Regions from separate parts of the Bradyrhizobium sp. 14AA genome, predicted to be linked through region 3. Evidence: predicted binding sites of a transcription regulator. Region 3 holds the regulator's gene; each other region holds the start of a gene.
What was found. Region 3 encodes PhoB, which activates phosphate uptake and scavenging genes when phosphate is short. Its sites were predicted from a motif close to TGTCATNNANCTGTCAT; they were not measured.
Positions count from the first base shown of each region.

Region 1 (5,720 bases), on a different contig from region 3:
AATACCCCTTGCCGGGTATAACTAACAATTGGGATTTCCTTTCATGACCTCGCTCGACAGCTTCAAATGCAAAAAGACCCTCAAGGTCGGCGCCAAGACTTATGTCTATTACAGCCTGCCCACCGCCGAGAAGAATGGTCTGAAGGGAATTTCGAAACTTCCCTATTCGATGAAGGTCCTGCTCGAGAACCTTCTTCGCAACGAGGACGGCCGCTCGGTCAAGAAAGAGGACATCGTCGCGGTCTCGAAGTGGCTGCGCAAGAAGTCGCTGGAGCATGAGATCGCGTTCCGTCCGGCCCGCGTGCTGATGCAGGATTTCACCGGCGTGCCGGCGGTGGTCGATCTCGCCGCGATGCGCAACGCAATGCAGAAGCTCGGCGGCGATGCCGAGAAGATCAATCCGCTGGTGCCGGTCGACCTCGTCATCGACCACTCCGTGATCGTGAACTTCTTCGGTGACAACAAGGCTTTCGGCAAGAACGTCGCCGAGGAATACAAGCAGAACCAGGAGCGCTACGAGTTCCTGAAGTGGGGCCAGAAGGCGTTCTCGAACTTCTCCGTCGTGCCGCCCGGCACCGGCATCTGCCATCAGGTCAATCTCGAATATCTCTCCCAGACGGTCTGGACCAAGAAGGAGAAGATGACGGTCGGCAAGAAGACCGGCACCTTCGAGGTCGCCTATCCCGACTCGCTGGTCGGCACCGACTCGCACACCACCATGGTCAACGGTCTCGCCGTGCTCGGCTGGGGCGTCGGCGGCATCGAGGCGGAAGCCTGCATGCTCGGCCAGCCGCTGTCGATGCTGCTGCCCAACGTCGTCGGCTTCAAGCTGAAGGGCGCGATGAAGGAAGGCGTCACCGCGACTGACCTCGTGCTGACCGTGACGCAGATGCTGCGCAAGCTCGGCGTGGTCGGCAAGTTCGTCGAGTTCTTCGGCCCCGGCCTCGACAATCTCTCCGTCGCCGACAAGGCGACGATTGCCAACATGGCCCCCGAATACGGCGCCACCTGCGGCTTCTTCCCGGTCGATGCCGCCGCGATCGATTATTTGAAGACCTCCGGCCGCGCCCCGGCGCGCGTCGCGCTGGTGCAGGCTTACGCGAAGGCGCAAGGGCTGTTCCGCACCGCCAAGTCGGCCGATCCGGTGTTCACGGAAACGCTGACGCTCGACCTCGCCGACGTCGTTCCCTCGATGGCCGGTCCGAAGCGTCCCGAAGGCCGCATCGCGCTGCCGTCGGTCGCCGAAGGTTTCTCGCTCGCGCTCGGCACCGAGTACAAGAAGGCCGAGGAGCCGACGAAGCGCTTTGCCGTCGAAGGCAAGAAGTTCGAGATCGGTCATGGCGACGTCGTGATCGCCGCCATCACCTCCTGCACCAACACCTCCAACCCGAGCGTGCTGATCGGCGCGGGCCTGCTCGCCCGTAACGCCGCCGCGAAGGGCCTCAAGGCCAAGCCATGGGTGAAGACCTCGCTGGCCCCGGGCAGCCAGGTGGTCGCGGGCTATCTCGCCGATTCCGGCCTGCAGGCCGATCTCGACAAGGTCGGCTTCAACCTCGTCGGCTTCGGCTGCACCACCTGCATCGGCAATTCCGGTCCGCTGCCGGAGGAGATCTCGAAGTCGATCAACGACAACGGCATCGTCGCCGCCGCCGTGCTGTCCGGCAACCGCAACTTCGAAGGCCGCGTCTCGCCGGACGTGCAGGCGAACTATCTGGCCTCGCCGCCGCTGGTCGTCGCCCACGCGCTCGCCGGCAGCGTCACCAAGAACCTCGCCGTCGAGCCGCTCGGCGAAGGCAAGGACGGCAAGCCGGTGTACCTGAAGGACATCTGGCCGACGACCAAGGAGATCAACGCCTTCATGAAGAAATTCGTGACCGCGTCGATCTTCAAGAAGAAGTATGCCGACGTGTTCAAGGGCGACACCAACTGGCGCAAGATCAAGACCGTCGAGAGCGAGACCTATCGCTGGAACATGTCTTCGACCTACGTGCAGAACCCGCCCTATTTCGACGGCATGAAGAAGGAGCCGGAGCCGGTCACCGACATCATCGAGGCACGCATCCTCGCCATGTTCGGCGACAAGATCACCACCGACCACATCTCGCCGGCCGGCTCGATCAAGCTCACCTCGCCCGCCGGCAAGTATCTCAGCGAGCACCAGGTGCGTCCGGCCGACTTCAACCAGTACGGCACGCGCCGCGGCAACCATGAAGTGATGATGCGCGGCACCTTCGCCAACATCCGCATCAAGAACTTCATGCTGAAGGGTGCGGACGGCAACATCCCCGAGGGCGGCCTCACCAAGCACTGGCCCGATGGCGAGCAGATGTCGATCTACGACGCCGCGATGAAGTACCAGCAGGAGCAGGTGCCGCTGGTGGTGTTCGCCGGTGCCGAATACGGCAACGGCTCCTCGCGCGACTGGGCCGCGAAGGGCACGCGTCTGCTCGGCGTGCGCGCCGTGATCTGCCAGAGCTTCGAGCGTATCCATCGCTCCAACCTGGTCGGTATGGGCGTACTGCCGCTGACCTTCGAGGACGGTACCTCCTGGTCCTCGCTGGGCCTGAAGGGCGACGAGAAGGTCACGCTGCGCGGCCTCGTCGGCGATCTGAAGCCGCGCCAGAAGCTGACCGCGGAGATCGTCTCCGGCGACGGTTCGCTGCAGCGTGTGTCGCTGCTCTGCCGCATCGATACGCTGGACGAGCTCGACTACTACCGGAACGGCGGCATTCTGCACTACGTGCTGCGCAAGCTCGCGGCCTAAGCGCGAATTTGTGAACGGTGGCTCACTGCGACGTGAGTGGAAGGTTAAACGAAGGCGGCCTATCAAAAGGCCGCCTTCGCGCGTTTGCGACACGCATCAGATGGGCCCGACCGGCGGAAAACCCCGCGCTGGACGGTTTGGTGTGTCGCGCCCCCGTAAGACTACGGTGACCATCAGGCGATAAGATTTCCCTTCCCATGAGCAATGGTGTGCGGCGTTCGACATGACAACAATGACGGCTTCTCATCTGGTTTCGCGCTGGTCCGGTGCCCTCTGGTCGGGGGCCCTCGGTATCTGCGCGATCGTCGCCGTCATTCGTCCTGCCCACGCCGATCCCCGCGCCGTGGTCGAGCTGTTCACCTCGCAGGGGTGCTCCTCCTGCCCGCCCGCCGACCAGGTCATCGGCGATCTCGCCAGCGATCCCTCGATCATCGCGCTGAGCATGCCGATCGACTATTGGGATTATCTCGGCTGGAAGGACACGCTGGCGGATTCGCGGTTCTCTGCACGGCAGCGTGCCTATTCGCGCATGCGCGGCGATCGCGAGGTCTATACACCGCAGGTCGTCGTTAACGGCTCCGCGCATGTCATCGGCAGCGACCGTGCCGGCATCGAGGGCGCAATCGGCAAGACCGACAAGGGCACCGGGGTGATGAGCGTGCCGGTGACGATGTCGGTCGCGGGCAAGCAGATCAACGTGTCGGTGGCCGCGAGCAAGGAACCCGCGGTCTCGCATGGCGAGGTCTGGATCTGCTCGATCGCGAAGTCCGTGCCGATCGCGATCGGCCGCGGCGAGAATCGCGGACAGCAGCTCACCTATCACAACGTGGTGCGCAACCTGCTCAAGGTTGGCGACTGGAACGGCCATCAGGAAAGCTGGACCGTGCCGATCGAGAACCTCACGCGCGACGGCGTCGACGGCGCGGTGGTCTATGTCCAGGACGGCAGCCGCGACAAGCCCGGCGCGATGCTGGGCGCGGCGTACACGTCGCTGCACTGAAGCGCGCTTCGAATCTTCCGACTCAAGCACACTCTCAACCCTCGTGGTGAGGAGGCGTGCTAGCGCGCGTGGCGCACGATGCTGCGCATCGCCGCGAGAACCATGCAGGCCCCGCTGATTGCAGCTCGGCCTTTCATCCTTCGAGACGCGCGCAAGAGCGCGCTCCTCCAGGATGAGGGGAAAGAGTTTCTCGCGCGATGTTTGGAGAGAGGCTCGTCGCGCCGGAAACATCCCGACACAAACAAAAAAGGACCAACTTGCGTTGGCCCTCCTTGCCGTGCGTACAGACCCGATCCTGACGACCCCGGGGGGCTGGGGGCTGAGGAATCCGGAACCGAAAGGACCGGGTCAACGCACACAGGTCTTTTCGCAATGCAGGGCGGCAGGCGCTTGGCGGAAAAGCGGCGAGACTAAGATTCTTGAGCACGATCCCGTGACGGTTCGTCGCGACAGAGTTCCACCCCTGCGTGTAGTCCGCTTCGCTCCTGATTCCAAGGGTTGAGCCAGCAAGAGTTCCATCGAGAGGCCTTGCGGCGAGGAACGGTTGGCGCAATCATGCAATTGTCATGATCCGCCGGTCCGGGGACGGTCTTCGCGGGCGCGGATCGTGCTGTGCGATGAGGAGGCGCTTCCCATGAGTCTGACGTCGGAGGATGCCGAGCCGAGCGGGCAGCGCGCGGCGGCGCACCCCGCCGCTGCGAGCGCGCAGCCGAACCGGGTGACGTTCAACCGGCTCGAGCTGCACCGTATTCTCAATCTCTACGGCCGCATGGTGGCCGACGGGGAGTGGCGCGACTATGCCATCGACTTCCTGCGGGATCGCGCGGTGTTCTCGGTCTATCGCCGCGCCTCGGAAGTGCCGATCTATCGCATCGAAAAGGATCCGCGGCTCGCGCGCAAGCAGGGCATGTACAGCGTGATCTCGGCGACCGGCCTGATCCTGCGCCGCGGCCATGAGCTCGAGCGCGTGCTGCTGGTGATCGACCGCAAGCTGGCGGTGGTGTGACGGCACGACCGGTGCCGTAGGGTGGGCAAAGGCGCAACGCGCCGTGCCCACCATCGCTCCGCAATTGCGCTGAAGTTGGTGGGCACGCTTTCGCTTTGCCCACCCTACGGCAGCAGTGATGCGACGAGGCTTCGTAGCCCGGATGAGCGAAGCGACATCCGGGACTTCACTCGTGGCGGTCCCGGGTATCGCTGCGCTCACCCGGGCTACGGGATCGACCTACTTCGTTGGCACCGTGCTCGCGCCCTCGCCGAGGTCGCGCTGCATCATCACCGTGTCCAGCCAGCGGCCGAATTTCAGCCCGACATTGGGATGCGTGCCTATCATCTTGAAGCCGCCTTTTGTGTGCACGCCGATCGAGCCGGCATTGGCGGAATCACCGATCACGGCGATCATCTGACGGAAGCCGCGCGCCTCGCATTCGGTGATCAACCGCTCCAGCAGCAACGAGCCGACGCCACGGCGGTGGAAGGAGGGATCGAGATAGATCGAGTTCTCGACCGTGAAGCGGTAGGCCGGCCGGGGCCGATAGGCGCCGGCATAGGCATAGCCGGCGACGCGGCCGTCGAGCATGGCGACGAAATAGGGATAGCCGCCATCGACCAGCGCGCGATAACGGCGCGTTATCTCCGAGAGGTCAGGCGGCTCCAGCTCGAAGGTCGCGGTGCCCTCACGGACGGCCTGCTGATAGATGGCGGTGATGGCGGGTAGGTCGGCCTCAAGGGTGGGCCTGATTTCAGGTGCGGACATGAGGCGGAGATTAGAGCCTTCCCGAGGAAGCTGGAAGGGGCAACGGTGTTGCCACACCCGTCATTGCGAGCGTAGCGAAGCAATCCAGAAATGCATCCGTGGAGGGAGTCTGGATTGCTTCGCTACGCTCGCAATGATGTTGTGGACGGCCCCACCTGAACGGCATCAAGTGCCAAAACGTGGTCGCCGGAGCGCCACAA
Region 1 covers NZ_JAVAYM010000051.1:19,195-24,914, forward strand. The annotation lists gene acnA (aconitate hydratase AcnA) at 44-2,764, shown strand; gene RAD15_RS42425 (DUF1223 domain-containing protein) at 2,988-3,764, shown strand; gene RAD15_RS42430 (DUF2794 domain-containing protein) at 4,399-4,770, shown strand; gene RAD15_RS42435 (N-acetyltransferase family protein) at 4,990-5,520, opposite strand.
Region 1: a site for PhoB is predicted at 4,316-4,332, ahead of RAD15_RS42430 (DUF2794 domain-containing protein). Genes of this name have one in related genera too.

Region 2 (5,720 bases), on a different contig from region 3:
ATTTGGCGCGATCGGCCTCCGCCGGCACGCTCTCGATGGTGAGCTGAAGGTTCTGGCCGTAGGGATAATCGATCTCGGGAATGCAGGGGCCTTCTTCGAGGGGACTGCAATAGGACGGCGTGCAAGGACGATAGTCGAGCACGCTGCACGGCTCGTGCGAAAATGGGATCGGATTGATCTGGCGGCGCTGCGCGTCGGCGACGCTAGCAGCCACGAGGGTTAGCAATAGAACCAAGATTGCGCGCAGCATGAAGAACACCGCGTTGAGTGACCACAATCAAATCGGGAGGCATTGAAGCGGCTTCAAGCCCATTTCACGTTCACATGCTCGCGTTCAACCCCGGTGTCGTCGTCCGGCTTGACCGGACGACCCAGTACGCCGGGGCGGTTGTGATGAGTCTCGATGTCTCTGGAATACTGGATGCCCCGCCTTCGCGGGGCATGACAGCGGAGGGTGTGGTTACGCACCCGAGTAGGCAGCTCCTACCCCTTCTTCTTGACGTCCTTGACGTTGGTGAACTCGATGCCCTCGGCGCGTTCCCTGGTGTAGCCGAGATAGAACTCGTTCCGGGCGAGATACACGGGATCGCCGTCGACATCGTCGGCGATGCTGGAGGTGTTGGCGGCGATGAAGGTATCGAGCTTCTTGCGGTCCTCCGAGGAGACCCAGCGGGCGAGTTGGAACTCGCTCACCTCGAACTCGACCGGCAGCGAATATTCCGCTTCCAGCCGCGCCTTCAGCACGTCGAGCTGCAGCGCGCCGACGACGCCGACCAGCGCCGGAGCGCCGTCGCGCGGGCGGAACACCTGCACCACGCCCTCTTCCGACATCTGCTGCAGCGCTTCCTTCAGCTTCTTCGCCTTCATCGCGTCGGTGAGCCGCACGCGGCGGACGATTTCCGGCGCAAAGCTCGGCACGCCGACGAAGTTGAAATCCTCGCCCTCGGTCAGCGTGTCGCCGATCCGCAGCGTGCCGTGATTGGGGATGCCGACGACGTCGCCGGCGAAGGCCTCGTCCGCCACCGAGCGATCCTGCGCGAAGAAGAATTGCGGGCTCGACAGCGGCATGCTCTTGCCGGTGCGCACGAGCTTGGCCTTCATGCCGCGGCTGAGCTTGCCCGAGCAGAGGCGCGCAAACGCGATGCGGTCGCGATGGTTCGGATCCATGTTCGCCTGGATCTTGAACACGAAGGCGCTCATGCGCGGATCGGTCGCCTCGACCTTGCGCTGGTCGCTGTCCTGCGCGCGCGGCTCGGGCGCGAACTTGCCGAGGCCTTCCAGGAGGTCGCCGACGCCGAAATTGCGCAGCGCGCTGCCGAAATAAACCGGCGTCAGATGGCCCTCGCGAAACGCGTCGAGCTCGAACGGTTTTGACGCTTCGGTAACGAGCTCGAGCTCGTCCTTCACCGCGGAGACGTCGAGATTGGCGTTGAGCTTGGCGAGCTCTGCGATCTCGATCTGCTGTGCCGCGCCGGTCTTGGCGCCGCCGCCTTCGAGCAGGCGCACGCCCCCATTGGCGACGTCATAGGTGCCGAGGAAGTCGCGGCCGCGGCCGACCGGCCAGGTCATCGGCGTGGTGTCGAGCGCCAGCGTCTTCTCGATCTCGTCGAGCAGCTCGAAAACGTCGCGGCTCTCGCGGTCCATCTTGTTGATGAAGGTGATGATCGGGATGTCGCGCAGGCGGCAGACCTCGAACAGCTTCCGGGTGCGCGCCTCGATGCCCTTGGCGGCGTCGATGACCATGACGGCGGAATCGACCGCCGTGAGCGTGCGATAGGTGTCTTCCGAAAAGTCCTCGTGGCCCGGCGTATCCAGCAGGTTGAACACGAGGCCCTCGAACTCGAAGGTCATCACCGAGGTCACGACCGAGATGCCGCGCTCGCGCTCGATCTTCATCCAGTCCGAACGCGTGTTGCGCCGCTCGCCCTTGGCCTTGACCTGGCCGGCCAGGTTGATGGCGCCGCCGAACAGCAGCAGCTTTTCGGTCAGCGTGGTCTTGCCGGCGTCAGGATGCGAGATGATCGCAAAGGTACGCCGCCGCGACACTTCAGCGGCAAGCGGGGAACGGGCCGGCGATTCGGCAGTGGTGGCGGCAATGTCGGACATGGCGGGAGCGTTTGGCAGGGAAAATGGGCCGGATCAAGCCTGATTTGGTGATTGCGGAGCCCTCTGGCCAGCCCCATATCGCCCTTTGGGAGGGACGGCCCTCCTTTTCACAAATCATTGCCCGCGGGGACGACCCTGCCTTGAATGGAGGGTTGTCGTGGCCTGGAGCATCCTGTTCGTCGCCGGTCTTCTCGAGATCACCTGGGCGATTGGCCTGAAATACACCGAGGGCTTTAGCAGGCTCGTTCCGTCGGTTCTCACGCTTGCCGCCATGGCCGGCAGCGTCATCCTGCTCGGCCTCGCCCTCAAATCGCTACCGATTGGAACCGCCTACGCGGTCTGGACCGGCATCGGCGCGGTCGGCACCGCGACGCTCGGCATCGTCCTGTTCGGCGAGCCCGCCACGGCCTTCCGGCTTGCCAGCATCGGGCTCATCGTCGCCGGGATTGTCGGGTTGAAGCTCGTTACTTGACGAAAATCTTGACCGCCCACCAGGTCAGCGCGGCGACCATCGCCGAGGCGGGCATCGTGATGACCCAGGCATAGACGATCGAACTGGCGACGTTCCAGCGCACCGCCGACATGCGGCGGGCGGCGCCGACGCCGACGATAGCGCCCGTGATGGTGTGGGTGGTCGAGACGGGAACGCCGAGGAAGGTTGCCATGAACAGAGTCGCGGCGCCGCCGGTCTCGGCGCAGAAGCCCTGCATCGGCGTCAGTTTCGTGATGCGCAGCCCCATGGTGCGCACGATGCGCCAGCCGCCCATCAGCGTGCCCATCGCCATCGCGGCCTGACACGACAAGACCACCCAGAACGGCACCGAGAATTCGCTGCCGAGATGGCCCTGCGAATAGAGCAGCACGGCGATGATGCCCATGGTCTTCTGCGCGTCGTTGCCACCATGGCCGAGCGAATAGAGCGAGGCAGAGGCGAATTGCAGGATGCGGAAGGCGCGGTCGACGGCAAACGGCGTCGACCGCACCGATGCCCAGGAGACGATCGCGACCAGCACCATCGCGAGCAGGAAGCCAACCAGCGGCGACAGCACGATTGCGATCACCGTTTTGGACAATCCGCTCCAGACAGCCGCAGAGATCCCGGCCTTGGCCACGCCGCCACCGAATAAGCCACCGATCAATGCGTGTGATGACGAGGATGGGATGCCCATCGCCCAGGTCACGAGGTTCCAGACGATCGCGCCGACGAGGGCCGCGAAGATCACCTGGGCATCGACGATCGCGGGATCGATGATGCCGGTGCCTATGGTCTGCGCGACGTGCAGCCCGAACACCATGAAGGCGACGAAATTGAAGAACGCGGCCCAGAGCACCGCGAATTGCGGCCGCAGCACGCGGGTCGAGACGATGGTCGCGATCGAATTCGCGGCGTCGTGCAGGCCGTTCAGGAAGTCGAACAGCAGCGCGACGGCGATCAGTCCGACCAGGACGGGAAGACCCAACGCAGCATCCACGGCGGCCCTGCCCTATACTTGCTCGATGACGATGCTGTTGATCTCGTTCGCGACGTCGTCGAAGCGATCGGCCACCTTTTCGAGATGGTCGTAGATCTCGACGCCGACGATGAAGTCCATCGCGCTGCCGTCGCGATGCTTGAGGAACAATTCCTTCAGCCCGATGTCGTGGAGATCGTCGACGCGGCCCTCGAGCTTGCCCAGCTCTTCCGTGATCGCGGTCAGCATGGCCACGTTCTTGCCGATCTCCTGCATCAGCGGCAGCGCACGCCCCACCAGATTGGCGCATTCGATCAGCAGCCCGCCGATCTCGCGCATCGGCGGCTCGAAGGCGCGAACCTCGAACAGCATCACGGCCTTCGCCGTCTGCTGCATCTGGTCGATGGCGTCGTCCATCGAGGTGATCAGGTTCTTGATGTCGCCGCGGTCGAACGGGGTGATGAAGGTGCGGCGCACCGCCGTCAGCACCTCGCGGGTGATGTTGTCGGCATCGTTCTCGAACTGGTTGACGCGCTGGCAATAGACCGGCGTCTCCTCGCCCCCGTTCAGCATGCCCTGGAGCGCGATGGAGCCCTGGATCACGGTCTGGGCGTGGCGGTCGAACAGGTCGAAGAACCGTTCTTCCTTGGGCAGGAAGGCGCGAAACCATCGCATCATGGGGATAGGCTACCGGTTGAAAATGGCCCGGCCCGAACGGGCCGTCATGAAACTGTCATAGACCATTTTCGATCCGCGCGCGTGTCATCTCACGCCCGCGGAGCCGGATCATCCACCACTTTCACGCACCAATGAAATTGGTGCGATATCAAGGGTTTAGAGCGATCTACGGAAGTAATGCGCGATTTCACCGATGACGCCGCGGCGGAAGGTGAGCACGCAGATTACGAAGATCGAGCCCTGGATCACCGTGACCCACTGGCCGAAGCCCGCCAGATATTGCTGCATGGCGATGATGGCAAAGGCGCCGACCACGGGGCCAAAGACGGTGCCGAGACCGCCGACCAGCGTCATCAGCACGACTTCGCCCGACATCGACCAATGGACGTCGGTGAGCGAGGCGTTCTGCGCCACGAACACCTTCAGCGCACCGGCAAAGCCGGCCAGCGTGCCCGACAGGATGAAGGCCAGGAACTTGTACTGGTCGGTCCGGTAGCCGAGCGAAATCGCGCGCTGCTCGTTCTCGCGGATCGACTTCAGCACCTCACCGAACGGCGAGTTGATGATGCGGTAGATCAGCAGGAAGCCGGCGAGGAAACCGACCAGCACGACGTAATAGAGCACCGTCGGCTTGGACAGGTCGAACAGGCCGAACATGCGCCCTTGCGGAATGCCCTGGATGCCGTCCTCGCCATGGGTAAACGGCGCCTGGAGATAGATGAAGTACAGCAGCTGCGACAGCGCCAGCGTGATCATCGAGAAATAGATGCCCTGGCGGCGGATCGAGATGTAGCCGGTGATGATCGAGAGCACGAAGGCCGCCGCGACACCGACGAGGATGCCAAGCTCCGGCGGCAGCGCCCACACTTTCAGCGCATGCGCGCTGCAATAGCCGGCCGTGCCCAGGAACATCGCGTGTCCGAACGACAGCAGACCGCCGTAGCCGATCAGCAGATTGAAGGCACAGGCAAGCAGCGCGAAACACAGCGCCTGCATCACGAAGAACGGGTAGATGCCGCTGAAGGGCACCGAGGCCAGCAGCAGCGCCATCACCACGAATACGATCATCTCGTCGCGCACCGCGCGCGGGGTTGCCTGCAGCGTGTCGTCCGTCAAGGCTGTCATATCAGGCCGCCCTTCCCGTCAATCCCGTTGGCTTCACCAAGAGCACCAGCACCATCAGCACGAACACGACGGTGTTGGAGGCCTCGGGGTAGAAATATTTGGTCAGGCCCTCGATCACGCCGAGCGCAAAGCCCGTGATGATCGAGCCCATGATCGATCCCATGCCGCCGATCACGACCACCGCGAACACGACGATGATGAGGTCGGCCCCCATCAGCGGCCGCACCTGGTTGATCGGTGCCGAGAGCACGCCGGCGAGCGCGGCAAGGCCGACGCCGAGCCCGTAGGTCAGCGTGATCATGCGCGGCACGTTGATGCCGAAGGCACGCACCAGCGTCGGATTTTCGGTGGCAGCGCGCA
Region 2 covers NZ_JAVAYM010000001.1:616,562-622,281, reverse strand. The annotation lists gene RAD15_RS02815 (hypothetical protein) at 1-250, opposite strand, end outside; gene RAD15_RS02810 (peptide chain release factor 3) at 484-2,106, opposite strand; gene sugE (quaternary ammonium compound efflux SMR transporter SugE) at 2,264-2,578, shown strand; gene RAD15_RS02800 (anion permease) at 2,571-3,578, opposite strand; gene RAD15_RS02795 (DUF47 domain-containing protein) at 3,591-4,235, opposite strand; gene RAD15_RS02790 (branched-chain amino acid ABC transporter permease) at 4,392-5,360, opposite strand; gene RAD15_RS02785 (branched-chain amino acid ABC transporter permease) at 5,362-5,720, opposite strand, start outside.
Region 2: a site for PhoB is predicted at 4,278-4,294, ahead of RAD15_RS02795 (DUF47 domain-containing protein). Genes of this name have one in related genera too.

Region 3 (5,720 bases):
GCCGGACTTTCGGCCAGCCAGATCGCAGCTGAGCTCGGCAATGTGACCCGCAATGCCGTGATCGGCAAGGTGCACAGGCTCGGCCTGTCCGGCCGCGCCAAGAGCCCTTCATCGGCAGCGCCCCGGCCGCGCAAGGCGCGTCCCGCGCAGCACATGATGCGGGTGAGCCGTCCGATCTCGCGCGGCAACACCGCGCTGGCGCAGGCCTTCGAGGTCGAGGTGGAGGCCGAACCGGTCACCTACGACAACGTGGTGCCGATGAGCCAGCGGCTGTCGCTGCTGGAGCTGAACGAGGCGACCTGCCACTGGCCGGTCGGCGATCCCTCGAGCCCAGACTTCTTCTTCTGCGGCGGCAAGGCGCTCTCCGGCCTGCCCTATTGCGCCCAGCACTCGCGCGTCGCCTACCAGCCGGCAGCAGATCGCCGCCGCGCACCGGCGAAGCCGGGACCGCGGTGAGTTAGACGGATTTAGCTGACTGCAACGACGGCAGCCGTCACACGATGACGGCTCAAGACGTCCGATGTCGCCCCGGACAAGCGCGCCTGAAGCGCGCGCAGATCCAGGACCCATAGCCAACGACAGATGTGGTTACGGGGACTCGGAGTTACCTTTTTCGCACAACAACCACGCCCTGTCGTTAGGGGTCCCGGATCTGCTCTTCGCTGCAGACAACGCTGCGCGTTGCCTGCAGCTTCGCTTGTCCGGGACGACGGCTGAGATTATGGCCGCGGCCAAACTCAAGCCTGCGTCCCAACCCTCACACCTGCTCCGCCTTCGCAAAGCGATCATCCAGCGCGTAGCCGGCGCCGCGGACGGTGCGGATCGGGTCCTGCTCGCGGCCGAGATTGAGCAGCTTGCGCAGGCGGCCGATATGGACGTCGACGGTGCGCTCGTCGATGTAGATGTCGCGGCCCCAGACGCTGTCGAGCAGCTGCTCGCGCGAGAACACGCGGCCGGGATGTTCCAGGAAGAACTCCAGGAGGCGATATTCGGTCGGACCGAGATCGATCGGCCGGCCCGAGCGCGCCACGCGGCGCTTGTCGCGGTCGAGCTCGATGTCGCCATAGGCGAGCACGGTGGCGAGCCGCTCGGGGCTGGCCCGCCGCAAGAGCCCCTTCACGCGCGCCAGCAGCTCCGGCACCGAGAATGGCTTGACGATGTAGTCATCGGCGCCGGTCGCAAGACCGCGCACCCGCTCGCTCTCCTCGCCGCGCGCGGTGAGCATGATGATCGGGAGCTGCTTGGTCTCGGGACGGGTCCGCAACCGCCGGCACAGCTCGATGCCGGAGAGCCCCGGCAGCATCCAGTCCAGCACGATCAGATCGGGGATGTGCTCCTTGAGACGAGTGTCGGCGTCATCGCCGCGCATCACCGTCTCGACGTCATAGCCGTCGCCTTCGAGGTTGTAGCGGAGAAGCTCGGTGAGAGCTTCCTCGTCCTCAACCACCATAATGCGTGCGCCCATGGTGTCGTCGCTCCTTAGGTGTTCGGAATCGTCGTGGCGAAGGTCGTCATGTCGCCCTTCGGCCGCTTGTCGGTGATCGCCTGACCCTCGATCATGTAGAACACGGTCTCGGCGATGTTGGTGGCGTGGTCGCCGATCCGCTCGATGTTCTTGGCGCAGAACATCAGATGAATGCAGAACGAGATGTTGCGCGGATCCTCCATCATGTAGGTGAGGAGCTCACGGAACAGCGAGGTGCAGATGGCGTCGACTTCCTCGTCGCCCTTCCACACCGCCATCGCCGCCGGCAGATCGTGCGCGGCATAGGCGTCCAGCACCGACTTGACCTGCTGCTGCACGAGATCGGTCATGTGCTCGAGGCCGCGGAACAGCTTGAGCGGATGGAAGTCCGTCTCCAGCGCCGCGACGCGCTTGCCCATGTTCTTGGCGAGGTCGCCGATCCGCTCGAGGTCGGTCGCAACGCGCATGGCGCCGACGATCTCGCGCAAATCGACCGCCATCGGCTGGCGGCGGGCGATGGTGAGCACGGCGCGCTCCTCGATGCGCTTCTGCAGCGCATCGAGCTCGGCGTCGGTGGTGACGACGCGCTGGCCGAGCGCGACGTCGCGGCGGATCAGCGCGTCGACGGAATCGACGATCATGCGCTCGGCAATGCCGCCCATCTCGGCGACCAGGCGGGTGAGCTCCTGGAGGTCGGTGTCGAAAGCCTTTGCGGTATGTTCAGAACCCATGTCCCGTCTCCTCAGCCGAACCGGCCGGTGATGTAATCCTGCGTGCGCCGGTCGGTCGGCGACGTGAAGATCTTGCTGGTGTCGTCGAACTCGATCAGCTCGCCGAGATACATGAAGGCGGTCTTGTCGGAGACGCGCGCCGCCTGCTGCATGTTGTGGGTGACGATCGCGATCGTGTAGTTCTCCGACAGCTCCTGGATCAGCTCCTCGACCTTGGCGGTCGAGATCGGGTCGAGCGCCGAGCAGGGCTCGTCGAACAGGATCACCTCGGGCCGCACCGCAACGGTGCGGGCAATGCAGAGGCGCTGCTGCTGGCCACCGGAGAGCGACAGGCCGGAGGCGTTGAGCTTGTCCTTGACCTCGTTCCACAGCGCGCCGCCGCGCAGCGCCTTCTCGACGCGGTCGTCCATCTCGGACTTCGAGATCTTCTCGTAGAGACGGATGCCGAAGGCGATGTTCTCGTAGATCGTCATCGGGAACGGCGTCGGCTTCTGGAAGACCATGCCGACGCGCGCGCGCAGCAAATTGAGGTCCAGCCTGGGATCGAGGATGTTGGTCTGGTCGAGCATCAGCTGGCCGGTGACGCGCTGGCCCGGATAGAGATCGTACATCCGGTTGAAGATGCGCAGCAGGGTGGACTTGCCGCAGCCGGACGGGCCGATGAACGCGGTGACGCGGTTGGCGCCGAGCGTCAGGTTGATGTTCTTCAGCGCGTGGTGCTCGCCGTAATAGAAGTTGAGGTTGCGCACCGTCACCTTGGCGGGCGCTTCCGGCAGCGGCTGCTGCAACGCCAGATGCGCGTTCGAACTCACGGATACGGACAGGTCGGTCATTTTGCAGTCCTCTCGGCGCCAAGGATGCGCGCGCCAATGTTCAGGGCAAGCACGGTGATCGTGATCAGCAGCGCGCCGCTCCAGGCGAGCTGCTTCCAGTAGGCGTAGGGGCTCTGGACGAAATTGTTGATGGTCACAGGCAGGTTCGCCATCGTCTTGTTCAGGCCGAGGCTGAAGAACTGGTTCGACAGCGCGGTGAAGAGCAGCGGCGCGGTCTCGCCGGCGACGCGGGCGGTGGCGAGCAGCACGCCGGTAATGAGACCCGACCGGGCGGCACGGTAGGCGATGCGCTTGATCACCAGCGAACGCGGCAGGCCGAGCGCCGAGGCCGCCTCGCGCAGCGCGTTCGGCACCAGCAGCAGCATGTCCTCGGTGGTGCGCAGTACGACCGGGATGACGATGACCGCGAGCGCGAGGGAGCCTGCGATCGCCGAGAAGCCGCGCATCGGCACCACCACCGCGCCGTAGATGAACAGGCCGATGATGATCGAGGGCGCCGAGAGCAGGATGTCGTTGATGAAGCGGATCACCGAGGTCAGCTTGTCGTTGCGGCCGTACTCGGCGAGGTAGGTGCCGGCGAACAGGCCGAGCGGCGCGCCGATGCCGACGCCGATCACCGTCATGATCAGCGAGCCGACGATGGCGTTGCGCAGGCCACCCTCGGTCGAGCCCGGCGGCGGCGTGTCCGCGGCGAAGAGCTCCAGGTTCAGGCCGGCCAGGCCGTTGTAGAGCAGCGTGATCAGGATCAGTGCCAGCCAGGTGACGCCGAAGGCGGCGGCGGCGATGCAGAGCCCGCGGACCACGATGTCCTTGCGGCGGCGGCGTGCGTAAATCGGGTTCATGTTACTTCCCCGCCTTCTTTTCGAGACGCAGCAGCATCAGCCGCGCGCCTGCGAGCACGAAGAACGTCAGCACGAAGAGCAGGAGACCGAGCAGGATCAGGCCGGACTGGTGCAGGCCGTCACTCTCGGCGAACTCGGATGCGATCGCCGCCGAGATCGTGGTGCCCGGGGCGAAGATCGACGAGGAGATGCGGAACGAGTTGCCGATGATGAAGGTCACCGCCATGGTCTCGCCGAGCGCGCGGCCCAGCGCCAGCATGACGCCGCCGATGATGCCGACGCGGGTGTAGGGGATCACCACGCTGCGGACGACTTCCCAGGTGGTGCAGCCGACGCCGTAGGCGGCTTCCTTCAGCACCGGCGGCACCGTCTTGAACACGTCGACCGAGATCGAGGTGATGAAGGGCAGCACCATGATGGCGAGGATCAGCGCGGCGTTGAACAGGCTGAGATAGGACGGGGGCCCCGCGAAGATCGCGCCCAGCACGGGGACGCCGTCGAAGATCTTGATCATGAAGGGCTGGAAGGTGTTGGCCAGGAACGGACCCAACACGAAGAAGCCCCACATGCCGTAAATGATCGAGGGAATGCCGGCGAGCAGCTCGACCGCCATGCCGATCGGGCGGCGCAGCCATTGCGGGCAGAGCTCGGTGAGGAAGATCGCAATGCCGAGACCGACCGGAATGGCGATCAGCATCGCGATGAAGGAGGTGACGAGCGTGCCGTACATCGGCCCGAGCGCGCCGAGCACGGGCGGATCCGCCGACGGCGCCCAGCGCTGCGTCCACAGGAAGGCGAAGCCGTATTCCTTCATCGCCGGGAAGGCCCCGACGATCAGCGACAGGATGATGCCGCCGAGGATGAGAAGCACCGAGATCGCGGAGAGCCGCGTGATCCAGTAGAAGGTGAGATCGCCGAGCTTGAACGCGCTCAAGGCTTTTGCGCGATCATACGGTCCGGCGTCGTCGATTACGTCGCTCTGAACAGCCATCTCAGCCACGCCGATCCCCTGTACCCGTTTATATACGCTTGTTTTTGGTCTCGTGCCCCGGATGCGGTGCAGCGCGAAGCGGTGCGACGCTGATCCGGGGCCTAGCGTTTGTGGGTCCCGGCTCTGCGGAGCGGCATTTCATGCCGCACCGCGTCCGGGACACGAGAGAAGAGCGTCTTAGCTCTTGATCTCGGCAGCCCAGGTCTTCTCGATCAGGGTCACGACGCCTTCGGGCATCGGGATGTAGTCGAGTTCTTCGGCCGCCTTGCCGCCGCTCTTGAAGGCCCAGCGGAAGAACTTGATGGCTTCCTGCGAGGCCGCCTTGTCGGTGGCGTCCTTGTGCATGAGGATGAAGGTCGCCGCGGTGATCGGCCAGGACTTCTCGCCGGGCTGGTCGGTCAGGATGACGTAGTAGCCCGGAGCCTTGGCCCAGTCGGCGTTGGAGGCGGCCGCCTGGAAGGCTTCGACCGTCGGCTGCACCGGCTTGCCGGCCTTGTTGACGAGGCCGGTATAGGTCAGCTTGTTCTGCTTGGCATAGGCGTACTCGACGTAACCGATCGAGTTCTTGGTCTGGCTGATGTTGCCCGACACGCCTTCGTTGCCCTTGGCGCCGACGCCGACCGGCCACTCGACCGCAGTGCCCTCACCGACCTTGCTCTTCCAGTCCGCGCTGGCCTTGGCGAGGTAGTTGGTGAAGTTGAAGGTGGTGCCCGAGCCGTCCGAGCGGCGGACCACGGTGATCGCCTCCGACGGCAGCTTCAGGTTCGGATTGAGCTTCTTGATCGCGGCGTCGTCCCACTTGGTGATCTTGCCGAGATAGATGCTGGCCAGGGTCTCGCCGTCGAACACCATCTCGCC
Region 3 covers NZ_JAVAYM010000046.1:4,148-9,867, forward strand. The annotation lists gene RAD15_RS41610 (GcrA family cell cycle regulator) at 1-456, shown strand, start outside; gene phoB (phosphate regulon transcriptional regulator PhoB) at 758-1,465, opposite strand; gene phoU (phosphate signaling complex protein PhoU) at 1,480-2,196, opposite strand; gene pstB (phosphate ABC transporter ATP-binding protein PstB) at 2,208-3,029, opposite strand; gene pstA (phosphate ABC transporter permease PstA) at 3,026-3,871, opposite strand; gene pstC (phosphate ABC transporter permease subunit PstC) at 3,873-4,862, opposite strand; gene pstS (phosphate ABC transporter substrate-binding protein PstS) at 5,040-5,720, opposite strand, start outside.

Region 4 (5,720 bases), on a different contig from region 3:
GATCCAGACCAAAAGCAATCATCAGTCGTTCCTGATGGAAGCGCCGGGATCCTGGATGTCGGAGGTCGCGATCGAATTGAACAAGGAAGCGAAGTAGGCCCCGACAATCATTGTCTCAAAGCGCGATGCGATCAGGATGAATCGTCATCACGGTTTGGGCTGTTGTTCAAGCACGCGCGCTTTTCCAGATCATGCTTTGGCGCGGCCTGGGCATCTTGATGACCAGCGCGCGTTCGGCCGCAGACATGACCGCGGCTTGCGGCATGCACATCCGACCGAGCGGTGAGGGTTGTTGGGATGATGGCATTATGCCGGTGTTTTGCCCGACGTGTCAAACGTCCTTGCGGATGGCACGGGCTAAGTCATTGAACTACCACGCCCCGGCTACTGTGCATGGGGTTGTTTTCGCACTTTTTGTTTTGAGCGCCATGGCCGAGGCTTCCCTCAGGCGCTCTCCGTCTCCCGGTGCACGTCGTGCACCACGAGGCCCATGCCTTCCTCCGGCATCTTGATCCAGTCGCGGCGCTTCAGCGTGCGCTTGGTGTCCTCGTAGCCGCTCGTCCAGTGCTCGCGCATCGAGGTACCCGAGAATTCGTGGTCCTTGGCGTCGCCCTCATAGGCCTTCTGCTGGTAGATCAGATGCAGGATCGCGATCTCCGGCATGTGGCACAGGCTCGCCTTCAGCTTGCGCTCTTCCTCCGAGAGCTGCTCGTCGGGGAGCTTCGCCAGCGCCTTGTGGAGCAGGACCTTGAGATTGTGGGTGCGGCGATAGACGTCGGTGTTGTGGCGCGTGCGCGAGGAATACATGATGTCCTTGTGGCGGGCCATCACGTCCTGGATCGAGCGCGGCAGCACGCCACGCGCGCTGAACAGGTCGACCTGGAACACCAGCGAGTTGAGCGAATCCTCCTGGTCGAGCAGATGCTGCAGCGGCGTGTTGGAGACGATGCCGCCGTCCCAGAAATGATCGGTGCCGATCCGCACCATCGGCAGCGCCGGGGGCAGGGCGCCGGAGGCCATGATGTGCTCCGGCTCGATCTCGTCATGGGAATTGTCGAAATAGATGAAGTTGCCCGAGAGCACGTTCACCGCGCCGACCGCGAAGCGGACCTTCTTCTCGTTGATGAGGTCGAAGTCGACGAGCTCGAGCAGGCTCTCCCTCAGCGGCATCGTGTCGTAATAGCTGGTCGCAGTCCGCGCGCCGACCGGGCTGAGCCACGGATTGACCTGATGCGGGGTGAAGAAGCCGGGCTGGCCCATCGCCGACGTCATCCAGGCGCTGGTGAGATTGCGCCACTGGCGGAAGATGTCGCCGTCAGGTGTGTAGTGCCAGATCTTGCGGTTGGTGATGCGCTCCCAGAAGATGCGCAGCGCCTCCAGCCGGTTCTCCGGCCTGTTGCCGGCGATGATGGCGGAGTTGATCGCGCCGATCGAGACGCCGCAGACCCAGTCGGGCTCGATGCCGGCCTCGTGCAGCGCCTGGTAGACGCCGGCCTGGTAGGCGCCGAGTGCGCCGCCGCCCTGCAGCACCAGCGCGACGCGATCGCAGCGCTCCGGCCGCCAGCCCCGCGCGGGCGGCTGATGCGTTTGATATGTCGGCTGCGACGTGCGGGCGTCCATGGCGATGCCTCCAGCTTTCAATCCAACGATTGCGTCCGGCGGTGACGGCGTGATGACAATTTCGGCGCCGATGCATCGTCCGCATGCAGCTCAGCTACGGCGGGAATGGCGGGGCGGTCACGCGCCTGACGGAAATTCATCACATCTCGGTCAATGACGCTGGCTAGCAATTTGCCTTAAGCCAGCTAGCATCAGGCTTGAAGCTGCCGGGCATCACACCAGCATCACACAGGAGAGTCGCGATGCGCAGTGAAGACGTGTTGAGACTTCCGTCCATGCCCGCCGCGGGGCCGAGCTATCCGTCCGGGCCCTATCGCTTCGTCAACCGCGAATTCCTGGTCATCACCTACGAGACCGATCCGGATCTGATCCGCGCCGGTCTGCCCGAGCCGCTGGAGCCGATCGACCAGCCGATCGTGCACTACGAATGGATCAGGATGCCTGACTCCTCCGGCTTCGGCAGCTACACCGAATCCGGCCTCGTCATCCCCGCGCGTCTCAATGGCGAGGAGGTGAACTTCGTCTCGCAGATGTATCTGGACGACGATCCGCCGATCGCTGCGGGGCGCGAGATCTGGGGCTTTCCCAAGAAATACGCCCATCCGAAACTCGAGATCGTCAAGGACACGCTGACGGGCACGCTGGAATATGCCGGCCAGCTCGTCGCCATGGGCACGATGGGCTACAAGCACGAGAGCATGGCCGGCAACGGCGATCTCACCCGCGCCACGCTCTCGAAGACGCAGATCAATCTGAAGATGATCCCGGGCGTCGATGGCCGCCTCGAGATCTGCCAGCTGGTCGCGATCAACCTGATCGACATCGTGCCGAAGGGCTCCTGGATGGGACCGGGCCGGCTGCATCTGGTGCCGCACGTCAATGCGCCAATTGCCGATTTCCCGGTCCGCCGCTGCCTCGGCGCGCACCATTACATCGCCGACCTGACGCTGCCGTTCGGCCGCGTGGTGCACGACTACGTCAGGGAAGCCGAGGCGGCGGCCGCGACGGGGCTGGCGGCGGAGTAGGGCGTCATCATCAAACTGTAACAGAGCCGTAATTCAGTACCCGCGTGGGTCCGGAAGATGCCGTCAGCCATCTTCCGGGTACGGGCATCTTGTTGACGGTTGAGGTTGGCCATGGCCGAGCCGGCGAAGCTTGTCAGCGCGATATCGGAGACTGTGCCCGCCGTCCCCGGACTGGTCTGGGCGTTCCGGCTGCACAGCGACGGCAGCGCCGAGGCGCTGCCGATCGACCAGCCGATCGAGTTCATCCATGACGGCCGGCTCTGGCTGCATTTCAATCTCACGGATACGCGCGCGCGGCCGTGGATCGCATCGTCGCAGCTGCCGCCGCTCGCGCGCGAGCTGTTGCTGTCCAACGACACGTTCCAGCAGCTTCACGTCATCGATCACTGCGTCTACGGCGTGTTCTCCGACCTCGTGCGCGAGATCGACAGCCCGACGGAGGAGACCGCGTTCCTGCGCTTTGCCATGACCGAGCGGCTGCTGATCAGCGGCCGCCATCAGGCACTGTGTTCGGCGGACGCCACGCGCCGCGTGCTCGAAGGCGGCTACCGCGTCGACAATGTCGCCCATCTCCTGGAGAAGATCGTCGACGAGGTCGCCGACACGCTGGATCGGATGGCCGACAAGCTCGGGCAGGAGATCGACGGCATCGAGGAACGGATTCTCGCCGAGGAGGCCAAGCCGGAGATGCGGCGCACGCTCGGCCGGCTGCGCCGGACCTGCGTCAGGCTGCATCGCCAGCTCACCGGCCTGCGCGTGCTGTTTCATCGCCTCGACCAGAAGGACACCGATCATCTCTCACCCGCATTGCGGATCCAGGCCGGCAAGCTCGCGCAGCGCCTGGACGGGCTCGATCATGACATCGTCGAGCTCCGCGAGCGCAGCCGGCTGCTCGAAGAGGAGCTGCGCTTCAAGAACGAGGAGGAGAGCAACAAGCACCTCCACACGCTCTCGATCGTCACCTCGCTGCTCTTGCCGCCGACGCTGATCTCCGGCATCTTCGGCATGAACACCAAGGGCCTGCCGCTCACCGATGTCGAGAGCGGATTCCTCTGGGCCGCGGTGCTGATGGCCTCCTCGGTCGGTGCGGCCTATCTCTTCATGCGGCGCACGGGCATTTTCAAATAGCGTGCGTCGATTGTGAGTTGGCGTGCCCATCAATCCATGTTGCGACGCGCGGCCGCAATTGCGCTGGCGTGCACGGTGGCCGGCACGAATGCGCTCGCCGGCGCCAAGGACGAGAGCGCGGCCGAATGGCTGGCGCCAAAATGGTTCAACGAGTGGCATGACGGGCTCGCCAACAAGGGCCTCAATTTCGGCGCCACCTACATCGCTGACAACATCGCCAACGTCTCCGGCGGCGTTAAGCGCGGCGCGATCCATTTCGGCCGCCTCGATCTGTCGGTCGATGCCGATCTCGACAAGCTGGTCGGCTGGACCGGCGGCCGCTTCTACGCCAATGCGTTCGTGATCTACGGCCGCGGGCTCAGCCGCAACTACGTGATGAACCTCGCGACCATCAGCGAGATCGAGGCGCTGCCGGACCAGCGGCTCTACAACGCCTATTTCGAGCAGAGCTTCTTCAATGACCGCCTGAACATCAGGGCCGGCCAGCAGGCGGCGGACGTCGAGTTCTTCGACAGCCAGACCGACGACCTCTTCATCAACGGCACCTTCGGCTGGCCGGCGATCAAGGCGAGCAACCTCCCGGCCGGCGGCCCGGCGCCGCCGATCGCGGTGCCCGGCATTCGCATCAAGGCCGCGCTGTCGGACCAGATCACTGCGTTCGGCGCAGTGTTCAACGGCGATCCGTCAGGGCCGGGCGATGCCGATCCGCAGATTCGCGATCATCATGGCCTGGCGTTCCGCGTCAACGATCCGCCGTGGGTGATCGGGCAGGTCCGCTTCAACTACGACATTGATATCGGCGGCCGTCCACTCGCCGGCAATTTCACGCCGGGCGCCTGGAAGCACTATGGCCCGTTCGACAGCCAGCGGTTTACGGCAGAGGGCCTGTCGATCTCGAACCCCAGCGGAAGCGGCATTCCGGCAAAGCTGCGCGGCAACTACGGCATCTTCGCCGTCATCGAGCAGGTGCTCTACCGCCCGCCGGAGGTCAAGGACAACACCACATCGGCCTCGCTGCCGGGGGTCACCGCGTTCGGCCGCATCGCCTACAGCCCGCCGGACCGCAACCTGATCGATCTTTATCTCGACGGCGGCATCGGCTTTGTCGGCTTCGTTCCGGGCCGTCCGCTCGACCGCTTCGGCGTGGCGGCGGCCTATATGCGGATATCGAACACCGCGCGCAATCTCGATCGCGACACGCAATTCTTCACAGACATCCAGAGTCCCGTGCGAAGCAACGAGACGCTGATCGAGATGATCTACGAGGCGCATATCAAGCCGGGCTGGCTGGTGGCGCCTTACTTCCAGTACGTGTTCCGCCCGTCGGGCGGCATCCCGAATCCGAATGATCCGAGCGGTGTTTCGCGGATCGGTGACGCCGCAGTGTTCGGCGTCACCACCACGATCAGGTACTAGGCCGAGGCCGCCGCCGGCTGTAGTTTCGGTTGCCGCGACAGCGCCAGCACGATCAACGAGGCGAACACGCAGAGCGCACCGGCGATAAAGAAGGCGGGCAGGTAGCTCTGATAGACCGTCCGCGAGAAACCGGCGCCGAACGCTGCGGCGCCGGCGCCGAGCTGATGGCCGGCAAAGATCCAGCCGAACACCAGGTTGGCGCGCTCGGGTCCGAATTTTTGCGCGGTGAGGCGGACCGTGGGCGGCACGGTGGCGATCCAGTCGAGGCCGTAGAACATCGCGAAGATCGACAGGCCGTAGAACGAGAAATCGCTGAACGGCAGGAAGATCAGCGAGAGCCCGCGCAGGCCGTAGTACCAGAACAGCAGATAGCGGTTGTCGTAGCGGTCCGACAGCCAGCCCGACATGATGGTGCCGAAGAAGTCGAAGATGCCCATTGCGGCGAGCAGGCTGGCAGCCTGCACCTGCGGGATGCCGAAATCGAGGCACATCGGGATCAGGTGGACCTGGACGAGGCCGTTGGTCGAGGCG
Region 4 covers NZ_JAVAYM010000001.1:473,602-479,321, forward strand. The annotation lists gene RAD15_RS02080 (hypothetical protein) at 1-97, shown strand, start outside; gene RAD15_RS02085 (patatin-like phospholipase family protein) at 445-1,620, opposite strand; gene RAD15_RS02090 (acetoacetate decarboxylase) at 1,863-2,645, shown strand; gene RAD15_RS02095 (transporter) at 2,757-3,773, shown strand; gene RAD15_RS02100 (carbohydrate porin) at 3,810-5,189, shown strand; gene RAD15_RS02105 (MFS transporter) at 5,186-5,720, opposite strand, start outside.
Region 4: a site for PhoB is predicted at 1,662-1,678, ahead of RAD15_RS02090 (acetoacetate decarboxylase). Genes of this name have one in related genera too.